2 linked regions of the Psychroserpens ponticola genome follow. The main gene of each other region encodes a partner of the protein of the gene in region 2 in a complex. Links are inferred from orthologs where the notes say so. Each region holds a gene or a part of one and is shown on either strand. Other genes may lie near its edges.

Evidence for each region.
Region 1: the proteins of MUN68_RS04665 (region 2) and accD are in contact, whole or in part, in a solved structure (PDB 8UXZ), measured with the Escherichia coli proteins. The link is inferred for Psychroserpens ponticola from one-to-one orthologs.

Annotation. Positions count from the first base shown.
Region 1 is NZ_CP116221.1:3,079,329-3,091,355, reverse strand. The notes cover bases 5,083-7,891. They hold accD (acetyl-CoA carboxylase, carboxyltransferase subunit beta), read right to left. Parts: upstream 7,013-7,891; coding sequence 6,152-7,012; downstream 5,083-6,151. Other genes in these bases: fbaA (class II fructose-bisphosphate aldolase), read right to left, coding at 7,048-7,891; MUN68_RS13680 (hypothetical protein), read right to left, coding at 5,315-5,992; MUN68_RS13685 (hypothetical protein), read right to left, coding at 5,083-5,176. In the rest of the region: MUN68_RS13700 (T9SS type A sorting domain-containing protein), read right to left, coding at 86-3,319; MUN68_RS13695 (hypothetical protein), read right to left, coding at 3,402-4,010; MUN68_RS13690 (hypothetical protein), read right to left, coding at 4,035-4,646; more of MUN68_RS13685, read right to left, coding at 4,643-5,082; more of fbaA, read right to left, coding at 7,892-8,115; translocation and assembly module lipoprotein TamL, read right to left, coding at 8,235-10,697; MUN68_RS13660 (TrmH family RNA methyltransferase), read left to right, coding at 10,892-11,608; MUN68_RS13655 (type IX secretion system plug protein), read left to right, coding at 11,699-12,027.
Region 2 is NZ_CP116221.1:1,041,631-1,053,695, reverse strand. The notes cover bases 5,759-8,605. They hold MUN68_RS04665 (acetyl-CoA carboxylase carboxyltransferase subunit alpha), read right to left. Parts: upstream 7,736-8,605; coding sequence 6,782-7,735; downstream 5,759-6,781. Other genes in these bases: MUN68_RS04660 (DMT family transporter), read right to left, coding at 7,862-8,605; dnaB (replicative DNA helicase), read right to left, coding at 5,759-6,615. Also shown: MUN68_RS04700 (sensor histidine kinase), read right to left, coding at 1-408; MUN68_RS04695 (hypothetical protein), read left to right, coding at 608-1,336; MUN68_RS04690 (sterol desaturase family protein), read left to right, coding at 1,437-2,234; MUN68_RS04685 (hypothetical protein), read left to right, coding at 2,191-2,574; MUN68_RS04680 (asparagine synthetase B), read right to left, coding at 2,575-3,759; MUN68_RS04675 (AI-2E family transporter), read right to left, coding at 3,962-5,005; more of dnaB, read right to left, coding at 5,077-5,758; more of MUN68_RS04660, read right to left, coding at 8,606-8,776; MUN68_RS04655 (LptF/LptG family permease), read right to left, coding at 8,763-9,836; tRNA guanosine(34) transglycosylase Tgt, read right to left, coding at 9,836-10,966; MUN68_RS04645 (transketolase), read left to right, coding at 11,190-12,035; MUN68_RS04640 (transketolase family protein), read left to right, coding at 12,055-12,065. UniProt on the Escherichia coli protein: Component of the acetyl coenzyme A carboxylase (ACC) complex. First, biotin carboxylase catalyzes the carboxylation of biotin on its carrier protein (BCCP) and then the CO(2) group is transferred by the carboxyltransferase to acetyl-CoA to form malonyl-CoA.

The sequences.
Region 1 (12,027 bases), 2.0 Mb from region 2 along the record:
AGCTGCAAATATAGTAATTTTTAATGATTTACAAATATTTTGGCACTACTGTTTTTTATACAATATTTAAAAGTAAATTTATGTTCTACTGAATGATGATTTGATGAGTTTCAATGACTCCTTCATAATTAAGAACCAAGGTATAGACACCTGAAGCTAAACTGCTAACGTTTATAGTTGTTAAAGTTGCTATTGCATTTGCCTCATACACCATCCAACCAGAACTTGTGAATAGTTTTATAACTAGTCCTTCGCCGTATTGTAATAGGCCTGCTGATTGGTTTGCTAATTTTACATTTAAAACGGTGTCAGCTGGAACAGGATAGATAACAAAATTATTGCTAGTAATACTACCTTCTGCATCTATTTTGTTGCATTTTTTAGTGCAATGCTTTATGTCGAAATTTATTGTTTTCCAACGTGACCATCCGCAATTGTTTCTCATTCTTACTTTAAATTGTATTTTGCCATTACATTGAGGACTAATAATTGCAAACTCATTATTAGATACAGACCAAGTAAAATTTGTGGAAACTTGTTGCCACTCAACTTCAGAGACTTCATTGTTTGAAGGTTGCATATTAAGTTTGATGGCTATATCATCACAACTGTTAAATGTAGCTATTGGGTCTGAAAGTCCAGTTTTGATTTTATTAATTTTTTCTACGGAAAGGACATCAGGTACTCCAATAAAGATGTTTTTACTAAAGCTTCTCCCATCTTCTATGGTTGCAATAATATGTCCATTACCATTACTTAATGCTTTTACAGTAATACTCTGATTATTGTTGTCTATTTCTAATATTTCAAGATTGAGAGAAGCAAACCAGGTTGGTTGTGAAGGTAATTTACAAGTTCCAAAATAAAATGTTCTTACTTCATCTAAGCAAAAGGCACTATCTCCATGTAAATCGGTATTATCTAAAGGATAGTATGGCGTTTGTTCATTGCCTGCTAATTCTTCAAATAGCCATTGTGCACTTTCTTTTGTGAAGCTTGTATGTTGCGTATTTTCATCATGGCCAAAATAACTATCAAAATAAGTCTCATCACTACAAATTAAATTATAATCTAGCGAATTCAACCAGCTTTGATCTGGATTTTTATGTGCTATAGCTGAAAATGAAGGAATAAAAGAGTGATTAGGTCTGAAATCACGTAGTTCAAATTCACTGTCTCCTAAAGAGCTAGATAACCAGTATATAATATTGTCTCCTGGGAATTCCCAAAAGCTTCCTCCTGCACCATCAATTGGTGATGTTCCTAGTATTGACGTTGCGATATCATTTTGCGCATTGAAATATCCACCTGGTACAATATCCATATTATCTCTTGAATTAATATTAGGAGATTTAAGTTTGAAATCCCTAAAACCTGCTTTAAATCTAGCAACTCTTTTGTAACCAGAGCCAAAAGAAGGCATGAAGTGACTTTCTAGACTCGCTATATGCACCTTAAAGTTAATTGAGCCAAAAGGCCATGGCAAATCAATATCTACCCTTTGGAATCCTCTAATATTAAGTACTTTTTCACTATTGTAGCCTATTGTTTTTCCTTTCAAAGAACCATTTATTAGTGCTATTTTACGTAAGTTTTGAGGATAACCATGTGAATTTGGTAAGCCATTATCTTCTAAATTATTATAATATGTTCTATAAAATAGTGAACCATCATCATTAGAATATCCTTGTGATGCTACTTTACCATTAAGATTATTTTCGTTTATGGAGTGAAGACTTGGTACATTTCTATGGAATTCAATTAATTGTTGTTTGGCAGCGACACTTCCTAATTGATTCATGTAAAAGTCATTAGCCGAATCACTATCGCCAATGGAGCTCGCTAAATATATGAGGGCTTGATCACCAACAGGAATGTTTGCACCTAGATGTGGACTATCGACACTTACCCATAAACCCGTATTGTGATTCCAATCTTCATCATTTGTGTCAGCATATTTTTTTTCCATATATGATAATGCATATCTCGATATTTGTCCACCCATACTTGGACCAACAATAGCGATTTCTTCATCGCTATTCACTTCAGCAAGTTTTAGCTTTATTTTCTTGATTAATGCCACTAATGCAAGAGCATTACTTTCGATGTAGTAGGCACCACCATCTATTGTAACTTGTTGATTATTATCTAAATTGGTTGTTTCATATGTTGGTTGATTAACTAGGATGACGTCGTAGCCAAGAGTTCTAAGTTTTGTCAAAATATTTGCATTTTCATTATTTTCATCATCATAAGCTTGAAAATCTACCATAGATTTATGTTTATTAGGGTCAAATACACCATTAGATAAATTTGCTGCTGCGCATTTAGGATCTTCTTCACAATCACAATCTTGGATTTTTCTTTTATCTCCTGGGTCAAAACCATCGATTATTATGACAGGTTTATACATGTTTAAATCTGAATGAAAAGATTCATCTGCATAAAAAATACGATAGTCAATTCGAGGAAATATTGTTGGATCATTTGTTTTATAACCTTTGAATGTTTCTTCAGCAATTACATAATCGTCTTTCGTTCTTGTATTACTAGCAGTACAAAGTCCGTTTAAACTATTTACTGATGGTGTATTTGGAATGTAGTGGAAATAGAAACTTCCATTAGTGATTAGTGTCGTATTGTCATTAAATGTAATTTGACAATTCAATTCTTTAGTGCCACTCGAGTTATAAGGTATGATAACATTTTGAGCTAAGAAATCTCCATTTGAAATGATAGTTTTTGTTATTGAACCAAAATCAATAGTTAAGGTTTTTATATCATTTTCTCCATTTTCTAAAAAGAGATTTTCATTAAAAATGAACTCTGCATTATGCCCTTTTACAATGGATTTAGTAGGTGCTACAATGCTTGTTTGCATGGAATAAAAAGGTGGTGTATTTGTAATCTGATTGAATTTTTGAGTGGTTTCATTTAATAATAGACCACCACTATTTGGGTTTTCAAAATTATAGTTTAGTATTTGAAAAGTAGAATTTAGAATAGCAACATCTAGGTGATTCTCTTGGGTTGTTGAAGCAATTCTATTTTCTAATTCTTGTAAACTAATTAAACGTGTTTGGTTGCTAGCATTGTGTAATTCGTTTAAGGCCTGTCTGAGATATTTGTAATCTGCAGTATTAGAGTAATTCGGTTTGTTGAAATTGTAAAGGTTAGCAAATTGAGTGACCCGTTCGTAAATGATTCCAGAAGTAACTGTGGATTTGTCGACATTGACCAACATTGAATCTAGTTTGGTCTGAGCATTGATAGCATTACTAATTAGTGTGAAAACTACCAATAGATAAAAATTTTTCATAATTTTGAGAGATTTTAGTTAATAAAATGATGTTGATTAAAATTATTTAGAGAGGCAAATTGCAGTTTGCCTCTTTTTTAGTTTATGGAAAGTCTGTTTCGTCTAAAGTTTCCCAATTAAAATCGAAGCGTCCATTTGTTATTTGTATGGTGTCGTGAGGTTCTTGGTAATTTCGAACACTTCCTGAAAATGTTCCTGAAACTAGTCTGCCATAGAAATTATAATTTGTGATAGTTATTGTTCCTGAGTTTTCATATGATAAGTAATTTTGATAATTTCCTACATCATCACGCCAAACTCGGCAATGCATATAAGTGTGATCTAATCCATCTATATTTGTTAATCCATTTGATTTGTCAATCACGTAGGTTATATCACCATTTTGATGAATGCCTTGAATATGGATGAAAATACTACTTGTTTTTTCACTTACATAATCATATAAGGCATATTCTTGATATTCTAGATTTCCAGATGGATCTCCCCAAACTATTGCTGCAGGATCATTACTATTAAAAGTTCCACTTCCATTACGTGGTATAAAGAGGAGTTCGTCTATATAGCAGCCAAATGTATTTGCACCAATTTGTGTAATTGGAGGTAAGGTTCTTTCATTCGTTAAAATGGCATCGTCGTTACCACAACTAAGACATAATGTTATAATTAAAATTATTAGGATTGAATTTTTCATTAGTTTGATGTTTTTGAGTTACTTTTAATTGAAATCTGTTTCATCTAGCGTTTCCCATTTAAAATCGAAACGTCCATTAGTGATTTGAATGGTATCATGTGGTTCTTGATAATTACGAACACTTCCCGAAAAAGTACCTGAAACTAGTCTGCCTGAGAGGCTATAATTGGTTATAGTAATTGTACCAGAGTTTTCATATGATAAGTAATTTTGATAATTTCCTACATCATCTCGCCAAACACGACAATGCATATAATTATGGTCTAATCCATCAATATTGGATAGTCCATTAGATTCATTGATAATATAAGCACCAACACCTGTGGCATCAAGTTCTTCTATGTGCATCAATAGACTTGCAGTTTTTTCACTTTTATAGTCTTTTATTTCAATTTCATTATAATCTAATGGGTGTGGATATCCGCCTTTGAAATAAATAGCTCTATCATTACTATTAAATGAGCCATCACCATCTCGTGGTATAAAGAGTAGTTCGTCTATATAGCAACCGAATGTATTTGCACCAATTTGTGTAATTGGAGGTAGAGTTCGCTTATTATTTGTTGTGTTGATGTCATCATTGCCGCAACTTAGTAGTGATGTTATTATTATTAATATTGTACTTAAGTTTTTCATGGTTTTTTATTTTTGAAATTGTATCTAATCACTGTTGAATAGATAAGTGTAATATTATTTTTATTAAATTCAGATTGAGATTGAAGACCAAGGGAGATTCTATTTTCATTAAGAAACATAAATCGAAGACCAACTGGAATATTGAAGTGTGAAGAATTAATTGTAATAGATTGATACTTCGTATAAGATTGGTGCTGAAATCCAATTCCAGCATAAATGTCGGTTTCCATCCAATTTAGAATTTTTGGACTTTTTTCATACAAAACATTTATAGAATAAAAACTATCATCACTTGTGCCTAAAATGTTTATATTAGAACCGGTATTTAATTGTAAGCGAATATCTTGTTTAAAGATTTCTATACCTACATCTAAACCAAAATGAAGTCCACCAGTATCAAAGTTGCCATTTTTGTTGTGAATATGAAAAATACTTAATGGTAAAAACTGGATATCATTTACTCTAAATTCTTGACCATTTACATAAAGAATTGATATACAAAAAAGAGATGCTATAAATTGCTTTTTCATTTTTTAGAAGGATTAATTTATACTAATATACAAAATAATATAGAAAATTTACTATATATGATAAATAATAATTATTATAAGTTGGGATTCAATAAAAGAAAGTGAGCCATTTGGCTTGTTTTTTTAGTTGTTAACTAACTAATCTAATCTCCAATGGTTTCCTTCTAGGTCATTAAAGCCTATTACGCCATATTCTGTATCATAATATAGGATATGAACATTTCTAGGATAATCTAATTGTGGATTTATGGTTTCTGTATTGCCAGATTCAATAATTCTTACGTTATTATAAGTTGTGTTATTAAAAGACATGCTTGTAACTTGAATATTATAGTCTAATATAATCGTTATATCGTATTCATCATCACCTAAATATCCATTCCAAAAGGGGAATTCTATATAGCTGTTAAAACTTGAAGCCTTTTTTTTATGAGGATAAATATTTGGATTGAAATTCAATGGATGTCTTTCATGCTTTACTTCAATTTGATTTGATAAATATGGCAAATCAACTAGTGATAAAATTAATTGCTGTTGATCAAAGCGATAATATTCAATAGATGAGTTACTCAAAAAACTACCTTTAGAATACGTGCTTTTATTTTTTAAATAATCTTTGACTTCAAATACAATTGTTTCTCCATCTTGGTTTTTATATATTATCGAGTTATCAAGATTGAAATTTAACAATAGGTTACTATTATCGTCATTTGTAAATTTATAATAAGTTAAATTTTCGAAGGGATTTTTAGATTCAGAATTTGTAGAGCAGCCAAGAGCCATGATACCAATTAATACAAGTGCTATTTTTTTCATAGTATTTGAATTTAGATTATTCTGTATCAGGATAATATACAAAAACTGATAGATTATTTACTATGTAACTTTGATTATTTTATTTTATTGTGTAGCATTAAATAGTATATATTGAGAATGATATAAAAAAAAGCGAGCCATTTGGCTCGCTTTTTTAATTTATGCAGTTCGTAAGGGTTGATTTTTTATCAAATCAATATATAAATTGACTTTCTTTTTTAAGTTCTTACGATGTGTTATAAAATCTAAGAATCCATGTTCTAATAAAAACTCAGAGGTTTGGAATCCTTCTGGTAATTCTTGCCCTGTTGTGTCTCTAACAACTCGAGGTCCAGCAAACCCAATCAAAGCTCCTGGCTCACCAATATTGATGTCACCTAGCATTGCAAATGATGCTGTGGTTCCTCCTGTAGTTGGATCAGTACTTAACGATATGTAAGGAATTCCAGCATCTGCCAATTGTGCTAGTTTAACTGAAGTTTTTGCTAATTGCATTAAAGACAAAGCCGCTTCCATCATACGTGCACCTCCAGATTTGGAAATGATCATAAAAGGAATCTTTTTCTTTAAGGCATAATCTGCAGCACGTGCAATTTTTTCACCTACAACACTACCCATAGAGCCTCCAATGAATGTAAAATCCATACAAGCAATTACTAAATTTTGTCCATTAGATTTTCCAACAGCAGTACGAACAGCATCTTTAAGTCCTGTTTTTTCTTGAGCAGCTTTTAAACGGTCTGGATATTTTTTAGTGTCTTCGAATTTTAATGGATCTTTTGATGTTAAATCGGGATCGAGTTCCTTGAATTTATTATCGTCAAATAAAATTTCAAAATATTCTTTACTTCCAATTCTAACGTGATATCCATCTTCCGGACTCACATAAAAGTTTTGTTCTAATTCTTTAGTGTCTACAATTTTACCAGTAGGAGATTTATACCACAACCCTTTGGGTGTGTCTTTTTTCTCTTCAGTAGTGGTTTGTATTCCTTTATCTTTTCTTTTAAACCAAGCCATTTAATCAGATTTAGTTAATTAGTTAGAGTGCAAAGTTATAAAGTATTTACATTATTAAGGTCTTCAAATGCTTTTTTTAGACGTTCAACAAATGCATCTTCACCTTTACGTAACCAAACTCTTGGGTCGTAATACTTTTTGTTAGGAACATCGTTACCATCTGGATTACCAATTTGAGCTTTTAAATAGGCTTCTTTTTCGCCCATATAATCACGAACACCACTCATAAATGCATATTGCATGTCTGTATCAATATTCATTTTTATAACTCCATAACCAATAGCTTCTCTTATTTCTTCAACAGTAGAACCTGAGCCACCATGAAATACAAAATCAATGTGGTTATGAGGTAGATTGTGTTTGTTAGATAAAAATTCTTGTGAATTCTTTAATATTTTAGGTGTTAGTTTAACGTTTCCAGGTTTATAAACACCATGAACATTTCCAAAGGCTGCAGCAATTGTAAACTGGTCACTTACTTTGCTTAATTCTTCATAAGCATAAGCTACTTCTTCAGGTTGTGTGTATAATTTTGAATCATCAACATCAGTATTATCAACACCATCTTCTTCTCCACCAGTAATACCTAATTCAATTTCTAAAGTCATTCCCATTTTACTCATTCGTTCAAGGTATGATTTACAAATCTCTATGTTTTCTTCAATAGGTTCTTCAGATAAATCGATCATATGAGAACTATATAAAGATTTTCCTGTGGCTTTGAAATGTTGCTCACTCGCGTCTAATAATCCGTCAATCCAAGGCAATAATTTTTTTGCACAGTGGTCTGTATGTAATATGACAGGAACATCATAAGCTTCAGCCATAAGGTGTATGTGCTTTGCACCTGCAATAGAACCAGCAACTGCTGCTTTTTGATCTTCGTTGCTTAATCCTTTACCTGCATTGAATTGTGCTCCTCCATTTGAAAATTGAATAATTACTGGAGCATTTAAAGCTTTTGCTGTTTCTAAAACACCATTAATAGTATTTGATCCAATGACATTAACTGCAGGTAAGGCAAAGCCTTTTTCTTTAGCTAGTTTGAAAATCTCTTGTACTTCTCTTCCAGTAGCAACTCCACCTTTGATATTATGACTCATTTTTGTGATTTTTTTAGTTGAAAAATATGTTATCAAAAATACACAATTTTTAAATAAATGAAGTGCTATTTGTTACTTAGATAGCTAATAAATCTACGCAAACGTTATTGTTGGTTGAATTAAAAAGGATAGTTTATTCCGATGTTGTAAACTGCATGACCAAAATTGTAATCTTTAAACCATCGAGCACCAAGTTGCCTTGAAGGATCATAGGTTTTAAATCCAACATCTAATCTTAATATGAAAAAACTAAAGTCGTAACGGATGCCAAATCCAGAACCAACTGCAATATTTTCTAAAGAGTTTAGTCCTTCAAATGTTGCCTCTTTATCTTCAACGTCATCAAGAACATTCCAGATATTTCCTGCATCAACGAAAATCGCACCATTAAATCGACCAACGAGGTTAAAACGTTGTTCTGCACTTAAGGTGATTTTCATATTTGCTTCGTTAAACTCATTTGTTGATAATGAGCTTCCAGGTCCGAGATTATATGCAGACCAAGCTCTTATGTCGTTTGGTCCACCTGCAAAGAAACTTTCAGCAAAAGGAATATTATCTGAATTGCCATACGGAATTGCTATGCCGAAATAACTACGAATTGCAAACACGTTTTTCTTACCCAAATCCCAGTGCTTAACATAATCTAATTCGGTTTTTATAAATTGAGAGAATGGTACGCCAAATATTTCATATTTACCATTGCTATTTTTATTTAAATTAAATGTCTTAGACAAGTTTGTAAGTAAATTTCCGGCTGTTTCAACTCTAAATCTAAAGATTGAAAAATCATTATCAAATAGATTTTCTCTATGGTCTTTTATATAATTGAAACTTGATGAGAAAATGAGGTTGTCTTCAGTAAGACGATCTTTACGTTGAGAAATATTATTGATATCTTCATAGCTGTCATCATCAGGAGTTAAAGATGTGTTATTAGATAGAACATCATTAATAAAAGTATTTGCACCATTAGGAATAGACAAATCATTATTACTGTTTATGTAGTTGATGTTTTTTGCAATTTGATTTAATCTATCATAAGAGTTTTGATACACACCAAAATAATTGTTGGTGTTTAAGTTTTTTACAAACTGTACATTAAATAAATCAATATTATTGGTTACTTTCTTTGATGGATACCAGTTATAATTGAAAGCACCTGTAAGGGTTTGTTTATCAAGGCCAATATTGCGCTGACTTGTAGCGCCTATACTAATTCTTGTACTTGGAGACATGTATTTAGGAATGATATTGTCTGTATTAAATGGTACAAAAAGCCTTGGTATACTGAGTCTTAAATTTCCACCATATTCATTTATGTCAAAAAATTGATCTCTACCGTCTGCAGCATCTTTTGAAGCGCCAATAGCACCTAGAACAGATATCTCTAAAGTTTCAGCACCTCTAAAAACATTTCTAATTATAAGGCCAGTACTTAATGCAAATCCAACAGTTTGAATATTACTTTGAGTAACATCAAAATCAAAACCTAAATCGTATTTCTTTTTTGGTGATAAGTAAATATTTGCTGTTAAAGTTGTGTCTTGTTCATTTTCAATATATGTGATGTTGGGATAGTTAAATGCTTTAAGTTCGCTTAAATACTTATACGTTCTTGTTCTATCAATATCTCTAAAAATTTGATCTTTTTCAATGAAAATGGCATCTGTTAGTGCTTTGGGTCTATACTTTAATTTTTCGTGACTATATAAGTTGTAATTGTTATAGTGTACAGAGTCTACAATGGGCTTACCTTTGTTCTCAAATCTGTCGTCACTATAAATATTAACATCTTTTACTGTATAGATTTTAAAGGGAACTCTTGAAATAGAATCTTCAGATCGAATCGCTCTATTTTCTATAATCAATTCTGTATTGACTTTATCGCCTGGCAGAATAGTGTCAATATCAAATCTAATATAATCTTGACCAAAATGATATAAACCAGAATTTCTTAATTCTGCTGTAAGTCTGTTTCGCTCTTTGGTGTAATTCAATTCATCAAATTGTTGCCCTTGTTTTATGAGTGAATTTTCTTTAAATTTTTTACGATATAAGGAATCAACAACTGGAGATGCAATACTAGTTGTAATAGAATCTAAATAAAAAGGATTACCTCGAACTACTTTATAAGTTACACTTGCTTTTTGAGTGCTATCTTTTTCAACGTCATAAGATGTATTAACGTTAAACCAGCCTTTACTGTAAAAATATTTTTTAAGTCCTGCTGCTGTTTTTTCCGCTTTTAAATCATTGAAAATTACAGGCGCTTCACCTGTTTTTTTTAGCCATGTATTAAACCCTTTTTTTGAATTAATTAAAGCTTCATATTGTTTTAATGAGAGCAACTTTTTTTGTCCAGTTCTTGGGTTTTCAGGATTTCTGTATTTGTCATTTAAAATGGAATCGATATTAGGTCTTGCCAAATTAAATATGTGTAGTCGAAGCGGAATCCCTAATAATTCACCATTAGGCTTTTGGTAAATAAGATTGTCAATGGTTTCAGTCTTATCTTTTTTATCATCAACTAAGACCGTGTTTTCTGTTAATAAATGCTCATTTTCGCCTACATGCTTCATTACGTTACATGAGGTTGCAAAGGTGATAGATATTAAGAGAAACGATATGTAGTAGAGGCTTTTTTTCAAAAAAAATTAATTAGAAAAACGACGTAATTCAAATGTACTGTTTTAATGTGCTATAGCATAACAAAAAATAGACCAAAAAAGTATTACTTTGTAAATTCAATACAAGAAACAAAAGTAAATACATTTTGAGTATAACAAAAAATGATATTAAGTTAATTAAATCCTTAAATCAAAAAAAGTTTAGACACCAAGAACAACTTTTTTTAGTTGAAGGTGTAAAAGGGATTCGTGAATTTTTAAATTCAGATTTTGAGCTCTATCAATTATTCGCTACTGATGCTATTTTTGATGTTGAAACAACGTTAATTTCGCCTAAAGATCTTCAAAGAATTAGTGCATTAAAAACTCCAAATACAGGGCTGGCTATTTTTAGAATACCTAAGCCTAAACCTGTTCTAGAATCTTCATTAGTTTTAGCGCTTGATGATGTTAGAGATCCAGGGAATTTAGGAACCATTATACGATTATGTGATTGGTTTGGAATAGAAAAACTCATTTGTAGTTTAGAAACTGTAGATTGTTATAATCCTAAAGTAGTACAAGCTACAATGGGTTCGTTAACGCGAATACAAATTAATTATACAAATTTAGAAAGGTACCTTGAACACACTAAACTTGAAACTTTTGGTACGTTTATGGATGGGAATAGTATTTATTCAGAAGCATTACCACAAGAAGGAGTCATAATAATGGGTAATGAAGCCAATGGTATTTCTAAAAAAATTGAACGTTTAATCTCTAAAAAAATTGGTATCCCAAGGTTTGGAGATTTGAAAGCTACAGAAAGTTTAAATGTGGCTACAGCTACTGCAATTGTTTTAAGTGCTTTTAAAGGGCGTTGATTTAATATTCAATAAACATTGTGAAATACCGTTTATACACTTAATAAAGGCATGGATTTTGTATATCTTTACTTATAAAACTATCTTAAAATGAAATTTAGTACTCTATTTTTATTCGCTTTTTGTTTGCCATTATTTATGATGGCTCAAGTTGAAGAAATAAATCCTCCAAATTATATTAAAACAATTACTTTTAAAAGTAGAAATACACAGCAAGGAGAATTGCCAATTTTGAGATTAAATGAACCATTTTATTTGGAGTTTGATGCTTTATTAGCTTCTGAACCTGATTTTTACTATACCATAGAACATTATAATTACGATTGGACAAAATCTAACCTTGTAAAAATGGAATACATGAAAGGATTTGATGATTTTAGAATTGTAAATTATGACAACTCATATAATGCTTATCAATT
Region 2 (12,065 bases):
TCTTGTTTTTACAAATCTATTGACCAAAATTTGATAGAATGCACTAAACATTAAAAACAAAATATTACTGAGGATTATGCCAATTAGAAGAGATTCTTCTTGTTCTAAAAACCCAAAATCAGTATTAAAACTAGAAAACACAACATTAACATAGAGCCTAATTAATGAAATTAGTGTCATTATAAATACTACTGCAATAGTGTATAAAACATACTTCTTCTTTTCAAAGAATGTGTTTACTGCCCATATGTTAGTATATGCCAAAAGCATCAATGGAATACCATTAATACAACCTCTTAGCAAACTTGTAGCGAAATCTAGAAAATAAGAAAACACCCATGTTTGAATTGCCAAATAGCCAATCCAAAAGCAAAAATGCATACTATATATTAGTGTTTTATGTCTCATATCTGGTATCAAATGTAATCTAAATGTCTATTGACACAATGGTTTTTAAACCAACGGTTTATTTTCTTCAACAAACTGTAAAAAAGTACTAATTGCGCTACTTGATGATTTTTTTAAGCCTTTGGTTGAACTCTTTTTCTCAAAATTTAAAAATCAAGAATATTTGCTTCATAATTATAAACCAAAACACATTAATATTATGAAAATTTCAAAATTATTCTTAATCAGCCTTATTGTATTTAATCTAATTATCGTCACTTCTTCATGTAGTACGAATGATGATAATACAACAAAAACTTCTGAGCTTAGTGAAGAAGAAGCCGTAGAACTCATTGAATCATCACTTAAAAAAAGTACTGGTGGATTAAATGATAATACCAAAACATTTGCAGAAAGTCTTACAACAGACATTACCATCAATGAAGATTGCAGTGTCATCTACAACGATACATTTGTTATTAATTATGATGAAAGTGTTGTTCAAGCTTCATATACTGTAGATTGGAGTTATGAAATGACATGTAACAACATCGGGATTTCTCAATCTGTCGAATTTTCTTCTTCTACGGATGGAAATTATAGTTCACAACGAATTATTTCAAATGACAATTCTACATCTTACTTTGAAATCACAGGTTTACAGCCAACTGCAAATTCAATGGTTTTAAATGGAGATTATGAAAGAAATGGCATGCAAGAATTAACCATTGTAAATACCAGAAGTGTGATTAGTAATTTAACAGTTGATTTAACTGATATTATAATAGATAAAAGCAGTAGCAGTATTACTTCAGGAACAGCAACACTAACTTTATCTGGCTCAAGTAAGAATAAAAGTTTTTCGTTTGAAGGCAGCCTAGTTTTCAATGATGATGAAACAGCAACGTTAATCATAAACGAAAACACATATGTAATTAATTTAGGGTAGATTGATTTGCAGCCATGATGGGCAAAGCAAAATAATGTGCCGAGTGCTTTGCTCTGATTGGCTCAATCTTCATCCTAATAATTTAACAATAAACTATATTATGGACTATTTAATCTCAAATTTCGGAATGATTAAAGCTTTTGTAATTGCCATTAGCATTGTTTTTATTAGATATCTGTTTTTTTCGGGAATTACGTATAGTGTATTTTACCTATTCAAAAAAAAAGCACTTAAGCATAAACGCATTCAAAAAAATTATCCAAAAGCTATTAAAATTAAAAATGAAATAAAACATAGCTTTTTTACTGCTATTGTTTTTGGAGGCATTGGATTATTCATATATGCTTTAAAAATTAATGGTTTTACAAAAATTTATACTGACTTTAGTCTCTACGGATTGGAATATTTTATTTTTTCCATTCTGATTATGCTTCTCATTCATGACACTTACTTTTACTGGATGCATCGACTTGTACATCATCCAAAACTGTTTGGAATAGTTCATAAAATTCATCACCAATCAAGAAACCCGACACCATTTACAGCATTTTCTTTTGATATAACTGAAGCGATTATTGAAGCTGCAATCATTCCTATTATCATATTAGTTTTACCTGTGCATCCTCTAGCAATTTTTATCTTTTTTAATATCTCACTTGCTTTTAATATTATGGGACATTTAGGATATGAATTTTTACCGCCTTGGTTTATAAACCATCCTGTTTTAAAATGGATTAACACCTCTACGCATCATAATATGCATCATCAAAAAGGAAATGCAAACTATGGATTATATTTTAATTTCTGGGATACATTAATGAAGACTAATCACAAACAGTATCAAAAAAAATTCTATGCCATTACAAGTAAAAATAAAAAGAAATCTATTGCTGCTTAGCTTAGTATTAACGACATTGGTTTATAGCCAACAAATTCCTGACAGTCTAAATACACCCTTAAAAAGAGCTACTTTACAGACCAAGGAAATGTCTCAAAAACTGAATCTTACTGATATTCAAATTCCAGTTATTGACAGTTTAAACTTGGTATATGCTAACGAAGTAGAGAAAGAAATCATCTCTTCAAATAAAAGTAAAATATCTAAATATTTTAAAATGAAAGATCTTTTAAATAAAAAAGAAGCAGTATTAAAACAAATTTTAACTCAAGTTCAATTTAAGATTTATGAAGAAATGCGATCTAAAGCGATGAATAATGTATATAAAAACGCTTTTTGATTAAGTCTTCTGTTTCTTCTTTTTAGCTGCTGGAAACAAAACATTATTTAAAATTAAGCGATATCCAGGAGACGTTGGATGTAAATCTAATTCTGTTTTTGGATCACCAACTTTGTGCGTGTAATCTTCAGGATCATGACCTCCATAAAACGTGAAGAACCCTTTTCCTTTTATACCATGAATATATTTTGCTTCACCATTAGTTTTGTTCTCTCCCATGACTAATACATTCGACTTAATTTCATCGCGAGTAAAAGAGGTTGTTTGTCCCATAAACCCTTTAACCAAAGCTGTATGATTTTGACAAAGCATCGACGGAATTGGATCCCATTTCGCTGAGAATTCCATTAAAGAAAAATAATCTGTTGTTGGAGGAATACTACGTTTTGAAGTCATATCTATTGAAGAAAATTCATAGACGTTTGGATTGCGTTCCAACAAATAATCTTTAAATGCAAATGTTCTATTATAATCTATTTTGCCTTGATAGTTAGGATCACTTCCATCGCCATCAAACATAGGCTCACATATATCAACTCCTTCTGCAGAAAGTGCTATATCAAAACTATCTGTGGCACTACACATCGCAAACATAAAACCTCCACCAATAACGTAATCACGAATTTTTTTAGCCACAGCTAATTTTTCTTGAGATACCTTATCGTAACCTAATTTTAAAGCTAATGCTTCAGCTTCTTTCTTTTCATTTATATACCAAGAGGCCGATTTATAGGCTCTATAAAACTTACCATATTGTCCTGTAAAATCTTCATGGTGTAAGTGCAACCAATCATATAATAACAAACCATCATTCAATACATCTTCATCATAAATCGTTTCATATGGGATTTCAGCATAGGTCAATACCATCGTTACAGCATCATCCCAAGGTTGTAATCCGCTAGGTGAATAGACAGCAATTTTAGGTGCTTTTTCTAAAACGACTGCTTCCATATTTTGTGATGGACTTGCAATAAAATCAAGAATTTCTTCAGCTTTAGAACTAGAAACAACTTCAAAACTTACGCCTCTAATAGTGCATTCACGACGAATTTCTTCAGCATCAGGTAATAAAAAAGAACCACCTTTATAGTTTAACAACCATTTTACTTTGGTCTGTTTTTCGAGCGTCCAATAGGTAACACCATAAGCTTTTAAATGATTTTGCTGACTTTCTACATCCATAGGAATTAGAATATAGGATGCATAGCTATTGAAGGCTAAACATAAAAATACGATAAGGGCAAATGTCTTCTTCATAATCGAAAGATACTCAAAAATTAGTACCAAACTAAATGCTTTAATATAGTTTTAGGGTTTTACTACAGCAGTGAGTAAAATGGCATAACAATATAAGGAATTTGATAACGCTTTATAAAATCACTTATTATTTCCTTGGAGTTATCGAACGTTCTGGTCCAGATAATATGGACGCTATAACTTTAGTTCCAGGGAATTGTTCTAAAATAATTTTAATAAATACAGTAATTGGAATAGACATAATTAAACCTGGAATTCCCCAAATAAATCCCCAAAGCATTAACATAATTAGAACAGTTATCACATTTATTGAAAAGGATTTCCCCATAAATATAGGTTCTAAAATAGCTCCAAATACAACCTGAACTCCAGAAATAGATAAAATAAAGAAGAACAAAGTACTTGTTGGATCAAGTTCAACAAACGCAAATATTGATAAGAGTATTACAGAAATAAACGAGCCAACCATTTGAACAAAATTAATTAAGAATGCGAAAAGTCCCCAAAAAATCGGAAAACTCACATCAAAAAACACACAAGCCAAACCTGTAAATATCCCAGTTAATAAGCTCACTAAAAACTTAACTTTAATAAAAGTAATTAAGTCTTTTTCAATTTTCATAAACGCTTTTATTGACGTATGCTTTCGTTTTAAAATAGTGTTATTCATGACTTTATGCATATTGATAGATTCTGACAACCATAAAATGGTAAAAAAGATAATCATCATTATGTTGGTGAAAAATTTTCTGATAAAATCGAAAGTAGATCCTATATTTTCTTTTTGAAAAAATTGAGATAATAAACTGCCTTCAGTATCGTATACAATTCCAAATTTATCTTGTAAATACAACATTAAATCATTGATTTTAATTTCAGCTTTACCAAAAAAACCTGTATTATTTGTTAAGATCTGTCTGCTTGAGAGTTGAACTAATTCAACACCAATAAAAACACCAATTGCAATAAGTGTAATCACAATAATAATACTTGCTAATCTTGGTACATTTCTTCTTCCTAATCCTCTCATTAAAGGTAAAAACAATAAGGCGATGAACATGGAGGAGAATAACGGGATAAATATAAACGACAACAACTTTAGCAAATAAAATACTAAAGGAATTACTATAAATAATAAGAGTGTATTAGTTGTTCGTCTTTGATCTAACATGAGTCAATTTCTCTTTTTTAGCTGAATAGCAAATTTAAGCTATTTTGTGTTGTTCTTTTTCTATAATAATCTTAAAAAGGTATATCGTTATCATCTTCTTCTGGAGCACCAAATGCATCTGAAGGTGATGGGAAATTTTCGGGTTTGAACGTATCATCATTTGCAGCTGCATTCATTTTAGAATGAAATTCACCAAAAGGTGTATCAAAATCATCAAGATTATCAAACTTACCTAAATGGCCAATAAATTTCAATCTGATATTTTCTAAACCACCATTTCTATGTTTTGCAACTATAAATTCTCCTTGACCTTCGGTAGGTGAACGATCATCATCATCCCATTCATCAATTTTATAGTATTCGGGTCTGTAAATGAAGCTTACAATATCTGCATCCTGCTCAATGGCTCCAGACTCACGTAAATCTGATAATAAAGGTCGTTTACTTCCTCCACGAGTTTCTACTGCACGAGATAATTGAGATAAGGCAATTACAGGAATGGCTAATTCTTTTGCTAGAGCTTTTAGGTTTCGTGATATGGTTGATATCTCTTGCTCACGATTCCCTCCTTTTTGACTTCCACCTGCTGTCATTAATTGCAGGTAATCAATCATAATCATTTTTATACCATATTGTGATGCTAAACGTCGAGCCTTAGCACGTAAATCGAAAATAGACAACGATGGAGTATCATCGATAAACAAAGGCGCTTTTTCTAAGGTTTTTACTTTAACATTTAATTGTTCCCATTCGTGCTTTTCTAATTTACCAGTTCTTAATTTCTCTGAAGACAAATTAGTTTCAGAAGAGATTAAACGCGTAATTAACTGTACAGAAGACATTTCTAAAGAGAAAAATGCTACAGGAATATTACTATCAACAGCAATATTTCTAGCCATTGTTAATGTTAACGCAGTTTTACCCATACCAGGACGTGCAGCAATAATAATTAAATCACTAGGTTGCCATCCAGATGTTAATCTATCTAATTTGGTAAATCCTGTAGGAATACCACTCATTCCTTCTTTGTTTGAAATCTCTTCAATTTTCTTTTTTGCTTGAATCACCAAGCTTTGAGCAGTTTCAGTAGATTTCTTGACGTTACCTTGAGTAACTTCATAAAGTTTTGCTTCAGCCGTATCTAATAAATCGAAAACATCTTTGGTTTCATCATAGGCTTCTTCAATAATTTCGTTTGAAATTTTAATCAAACTACGCTGAATAAATTTTTGTAAAATGATACGAGCATGAAATTCAATATGCGCTGAAGAAGATACGCGTTGCGTTAAAGAAATCAGGTAAAAATCGCCACCAATCAAATCTAATTTGGCATCTTTTTTAAGCTGACTAGAAACGGTTAATAAATCAATAGGTTCACTGTTTTCAAATAATTTGAAAATTGATTCAAAGATATGTTTATGAGCTTCTTTATAAAAAGCATCAGCGCTAAGAATATCAATAACCTCATCGACACCTTTTTTATCAATCATCATTGCCCCAAGCACAACCTCCTCTAAATCAATTGCTTGTGGAGGTATTTTTCCTTTTTCTAAATTTATAATTGTGCTTTTATCGACTTTATAGCCTTGTATTTGATTGGGTTGCTTCATAACTGCGAATGTAAAACAATTGTGACCTAAAACTGAAATTACAAAATTTTCAATCTTAACAGGTCATCAACAATTTAACTGTTAATAACTAGATTATATTGTTAATAGTGATAAAAAAAACCGAAACCTAAAGTTTCAGTTTTTTCAATCCTATATGAGATAAGGTTTAACCTTTAAAAACTCCCATATCAGCATATTTATCCATACGCTGTTTTACCAATTCTTTTGGTGATAAGTTTTTAAGATCTTCATGCGTCTTGATAATTGCATCTCTAACTGCTAAAAATGTTTTTTCACGATCTGTATGAGCACCTCCTAAAGGTTCTTTTATAATGGCATCAACGAGCTTCAATTTTTTCATATCAGGAGCTGTTAACTTTAGAGCCTCAGCTGCTTGTTCTTTATATTCCCAACTACGCCATAATATAGATGAACAAGATTCTGGAGAAATTACAGAATACCAAGTATTCTCTAACATCATAACCTTGTCTCCTACTCCAATTCCTAATGCTCCACCAGAAGCACCTTCACCAATAATAATGGTTATGATTGGTACTTTAAGGCGAGTCATTTCTAAAATATTTCTAGCGATCGCTTCTCCTTGTCCGCGTTCTTCAGCTTCAAAACCAGGATAAGCACCAGGAGTATCTATTAAAGTAACTACAGGGATCCCAAATTTTTCGGCAGACTTCATCAATCGTAAAGCTTTACGATAGCCTTCAGGATTAGACATTCCAAAATTTCTAAATTGCCTTGTTTTAGTATTATACCCTTTTTGTTGTCCAATGAACATATAACTTTGATCGCCAATTTTACCTAAACCACCAATCATTGCTTTGTCATCCTTAACGTTTCTATCTCCATGAAGTTCTAAAAAAGAATCGCCACAAAGTGCATTAATATGGTCTAAAGTATAGGGTCTATTTGGATGACGAGATAACTGAACACGTTGCCATGCAGTTAGGTTTTTGTATATCTCCTTTTTAGTTTCAACTAATTTTTTTTCAATTTTCTTGCAAGTCTCCGTAACATCAACATCGCTCTCTTCACCGATGATTTGACATTTTGAAAGTTGGTCCTGCAATTCTTTTATAGGAAGTTCAAATTCTAAGTATTCCATTTAAACAATTGTTTAGTTTTAGTTAGCGTACAAAACTACATATTTTTTAGATTGTAGACACGCGAAAGGTAAGTTCGATTTTGAGGTTTAACAAAAATAGCGAATATCAACATAGGAAGACAAATTTTATGTGGTTTTATCTGATATAGAAGACTCCTTTTTTTTACGTTTAAAGTTCTTCATAACGGCATCCATAAGTACAGTAATTAGAATTAAAATGGCTCCATAATAAAATTGAGTACTCATTATTTCTGTTTCAGGAAACAATAATAAAGCCAAAGCAATGCCATAAATAGGCTCTAAATTATAGGTCAAAATCACAGTATAAGGACTGATTAGGCGCATGACATCAACTGAACCGATAAATGCGTAAGCAGTACATACTGAGGCAAGTATAATTAAGTAAATCCAATCTTTGGTACTCAGATTAAAATAATCTACACTAAATCCATCATGAAAAACAAGGATAAAAAGAGTAAGGAATACAACACCACTTATAAATTCATAAAACGAAATTACAGTCGCTTGATGCACTTCAATAAAACGACCATTAATTACCGCAAATAAAGTTGAAAACAATGCTGAAGATATGCCTAATAAAATTCCGTTTAAATATTTAATTTCACTTTGGGTAATAAGAAATACACCAATAATAACAATAATTCCAAATATAATTTCATACCAAATGATCCTACGCTTGTAAATTAATGGCTCTATAAAAGATGCAAAGAAAGCTCCTGTAGAAAACATGGCTAATGTAATAGACACATTGGATTGATTAATAGCTTCAAAAAAAGTAATCCAATGTAAAGCAATGATAATTCCAGCTCCAAAAAACTTAAGTTTTGCTTTGGTACCTACTCTTATTTTTAATTTAATAATCTTAATATAGGCGAACATTAAAACACCAGCTATTAACATTCTATACCATACTAAAGCGGTAGAACCAATTGAAATTAATTCTCCTAAAATAGCTGTAAATCCAGCAATAAATACTAAAAAATGAAGATGAAGATAATTCTTGGTTTTAGCGTTTGGCATTATACAGAAGATATCCAGCTAATATACCAAAAACCAAATTAGGAAACCAAACGGCTACAATTGGCGAAAAATCAGATTGTTCAGCCATCACACCAAACACTTTATCAAAGAAGACATAAACCATGGCAATTGTAATTCCGACGGCTAAATTTACGCCCATTCCACCTCTTCTTTTAACAGAAGATACAGCAACAGCAATAATTGTTAGAATAAATACAGATACTGGCAAACTCCATTTCTTATATTTTACCACTTCGTAACGACCAATATTTGATGAACCTCTTTGCTTTTCTTTTTCAATAAACCTATTAAGCTCTCCATATTGAAGGGTTTCTGCAATGTAGACTACTGGTGTCAAATCATCTACATCAAATGAAAATAAGGTGTCTTTTCGTCGTGTAGTTTCAATAATATCATCATGTTCGCCAACAATTCTTTTAGAATAATTTACTAGTCGATACGTTGAATCCATATAAGTAATTGAATTCGCAGAAATTTTATATTTCAATTCATTACCTTCAAAATGTTCAAACGTAAAATTATTTCCACGCTTTGAATTTGGATCAAAATTACTCACATAAATAAAGTCGTTATCATTTATTTGCCTGTAAATATTTTGAGTTTTCACTAGACCCTTATTACTTTTCAAGTAATTATATTTAAACGTATTAAATCCTTTACTTGCTTTTGGAGCTAAATACAATCCTAGTAATAATGCAAAGGCTGATACAATTGTTGCTCCTATTAAATAAGGTCTCAAAAACCTTGTAAAAGACACACCAGAACTTAAAAAAGCGACAATTTCGGTATTATTAGCTAACTTAGAAGTAAACCAGATGACAGATAAAAACAAAAAAATAGGAAATAATAAATTGGCAAAATAGATTGTAAAATCTAAATAATATTGGGCTACTGCAGGAAAAGGAACTTCCTGTTCTAATATTTTTCCAATTTTTTCAGCAAGGTTAACTGTTATACCTATAGGAATAAACAGAAGTAACATCATCAAAAATGTGAACAAATAGCGTTTTAATATGTACCAATCTAATATTTTCAGCATTATAAGCGCTTATCCATTTGTTTAACCATTTTGTCTTTCCATTCTCTAAAATCTCCTGCTAAGATATGCTTTCTAGCTTCTCTTACCAACCACATATAAAATCCGAGATTATGAATCGTAGCAATTTGTTTTCCTAGCAATTCGTTTACAGTAAACAAATGTCTAAGATACGCTTTACTATATTCGGTATCTACAAACGTTATTCCCATTTCATCAACAGGAGAAAAATCGTCTGCCCATTTAAGGTTTTTAATGTTAATGCTTCCATGCGCTGTAAACAACATTCCGTTTCTAGCGTTTCGTGTTGGCATAACACAATCAAACATATCAACACCAAGTGCAATATTTTCCAAAATATTTATTGGTGTTCCAACTCCCATTAAATAACGAGGTTTATCCCAAGGCAAAATTTCACATACCACATCTGTCATTGCGTACATTTCTTCGGCTGGTTCACCAACAGATAAACCACCAATTGCATTTCCTTGAGCTCCTGCGTTGGCAATATATTCAGCAGATTGCTGTCTTAAATCTTTATAGGTACTTCCTTGAACAATAGGGAAAAATGTTTGCTCATAATCATACATGAATGGCGTTTTATCTAAATGCTTTAAACAACGCTCTAACCAACGATGCGTCATGTGCATCGATCGTTTAGCATAATTATAATCACAAGGATATGGTGTACATTCATCAAAAGCCATAATGATATCGGCTCCTATACTTCGCTGAATTTCCATCACATTTTCTGGCGTGAATACATGGTAACTTCCGTCGATATGTGATTTGAATTTTACACCTTCCTCCTTAATTTTTCTATTAGCAGATAATGAATATACTTGATAACCGCCTGAATCTGTTAAGATATTCCGATCCCAATTCATAAACTTATGCAAACCACCTGCTTTTTCTAAAATTGGTGTTTGCGGTCTCAAGAATAAATGATAGGTATTTCCTAAGATTATATCAGGATTGATATCATTTTTAAGTTCTCTTTGGTGTACGCCTTTTACAGAAGCAACAGTTCCAACAGGCATAAATATTGGTGTCTCAATTTTGCCATGATCTGTGGTAATTACTCCAGCTCTGGCTTTACTTTGAGGATCACTAGCTTTTAATTCAAAATTCATAAAGTTCATTCATCAGTGAGCAAAGATAATTATCTAGACGTATTATGGTCTTAAACATTTAATAAAATTATACTAGTAAAAACTTAAAACTCAGATTCATTATTTTAAAACGCTTTCAAATTGTTAGCAACTGACCAAAATCGTTAATAAGTGACAGGTTCCTATTTTTGATTAGGCTTATGAAAACTTTATTTTTGATGCTGAAATTACTCACACTATTTATATGCCAAACACACAACAATTACAAGATTTTACAACTCAAGTTCGTAGAGATATTTTACGAATGGTTCACAAGGTAAACTCAGGCCATCCAGGTGGTTCTTTAGGATGTGCTGAATTCTTCGTCGCATTATACCAAGATATTATGGATCGAAAAGACACGTTTGATATGGACGGAATTGGTGAAGACCTTTTCTTCCTTTCTAATGGACATATTTCTCCAGTTTTTTATAGTGTTCTTGCGAGATCAGGATATTTTCCTGTAGAAGAATTAAATACATTCAGGCTGATTAATACAAGATTACAAGGTCATCCAACAACTCACGAAGGTTTGCCTGGTATTCGTGTCGCTTCAGGATCTTTAGGACAAGGATTCTCTGTTGCTTTAGGTGCTGCTCAAACAAAAAAACTAAATAACGATAAACATCTCGTTTACAGTTTACATGGTGATGGCGAATTACAAGAAGGACAAAATTGGGAAGGGATTATGTATGCTGCTGGAAACAATGTAGATAATATTATTTCTACTATTGATTTAAACGGACAACAAATTGACGGTTCTACAGATGTTGTTTTGCCTATGGGAAGTATCAGAGCTAAATTTGAAGCTTTTGGTTGGACCGTTGTAGATATTGAAAACGGAAATGATATCGATGCGATTTTAAAAGGAATGGCTGAAGCTAAATCATTAACAGGAAAAGGAAAACCCGTTTGTGTCTTATTAAAAACAATTATGGGAAATGGTGTTGACTTTATGATGCATACTCACGCTTGGCATGGTAAAGCGCCTAATGATGAGCAATTAGAAAATGGATTAGCACAAAATGCTGAAACTTTAGGAGACTATTAATCATCAATCAAGAAAGACAATGAAAACATA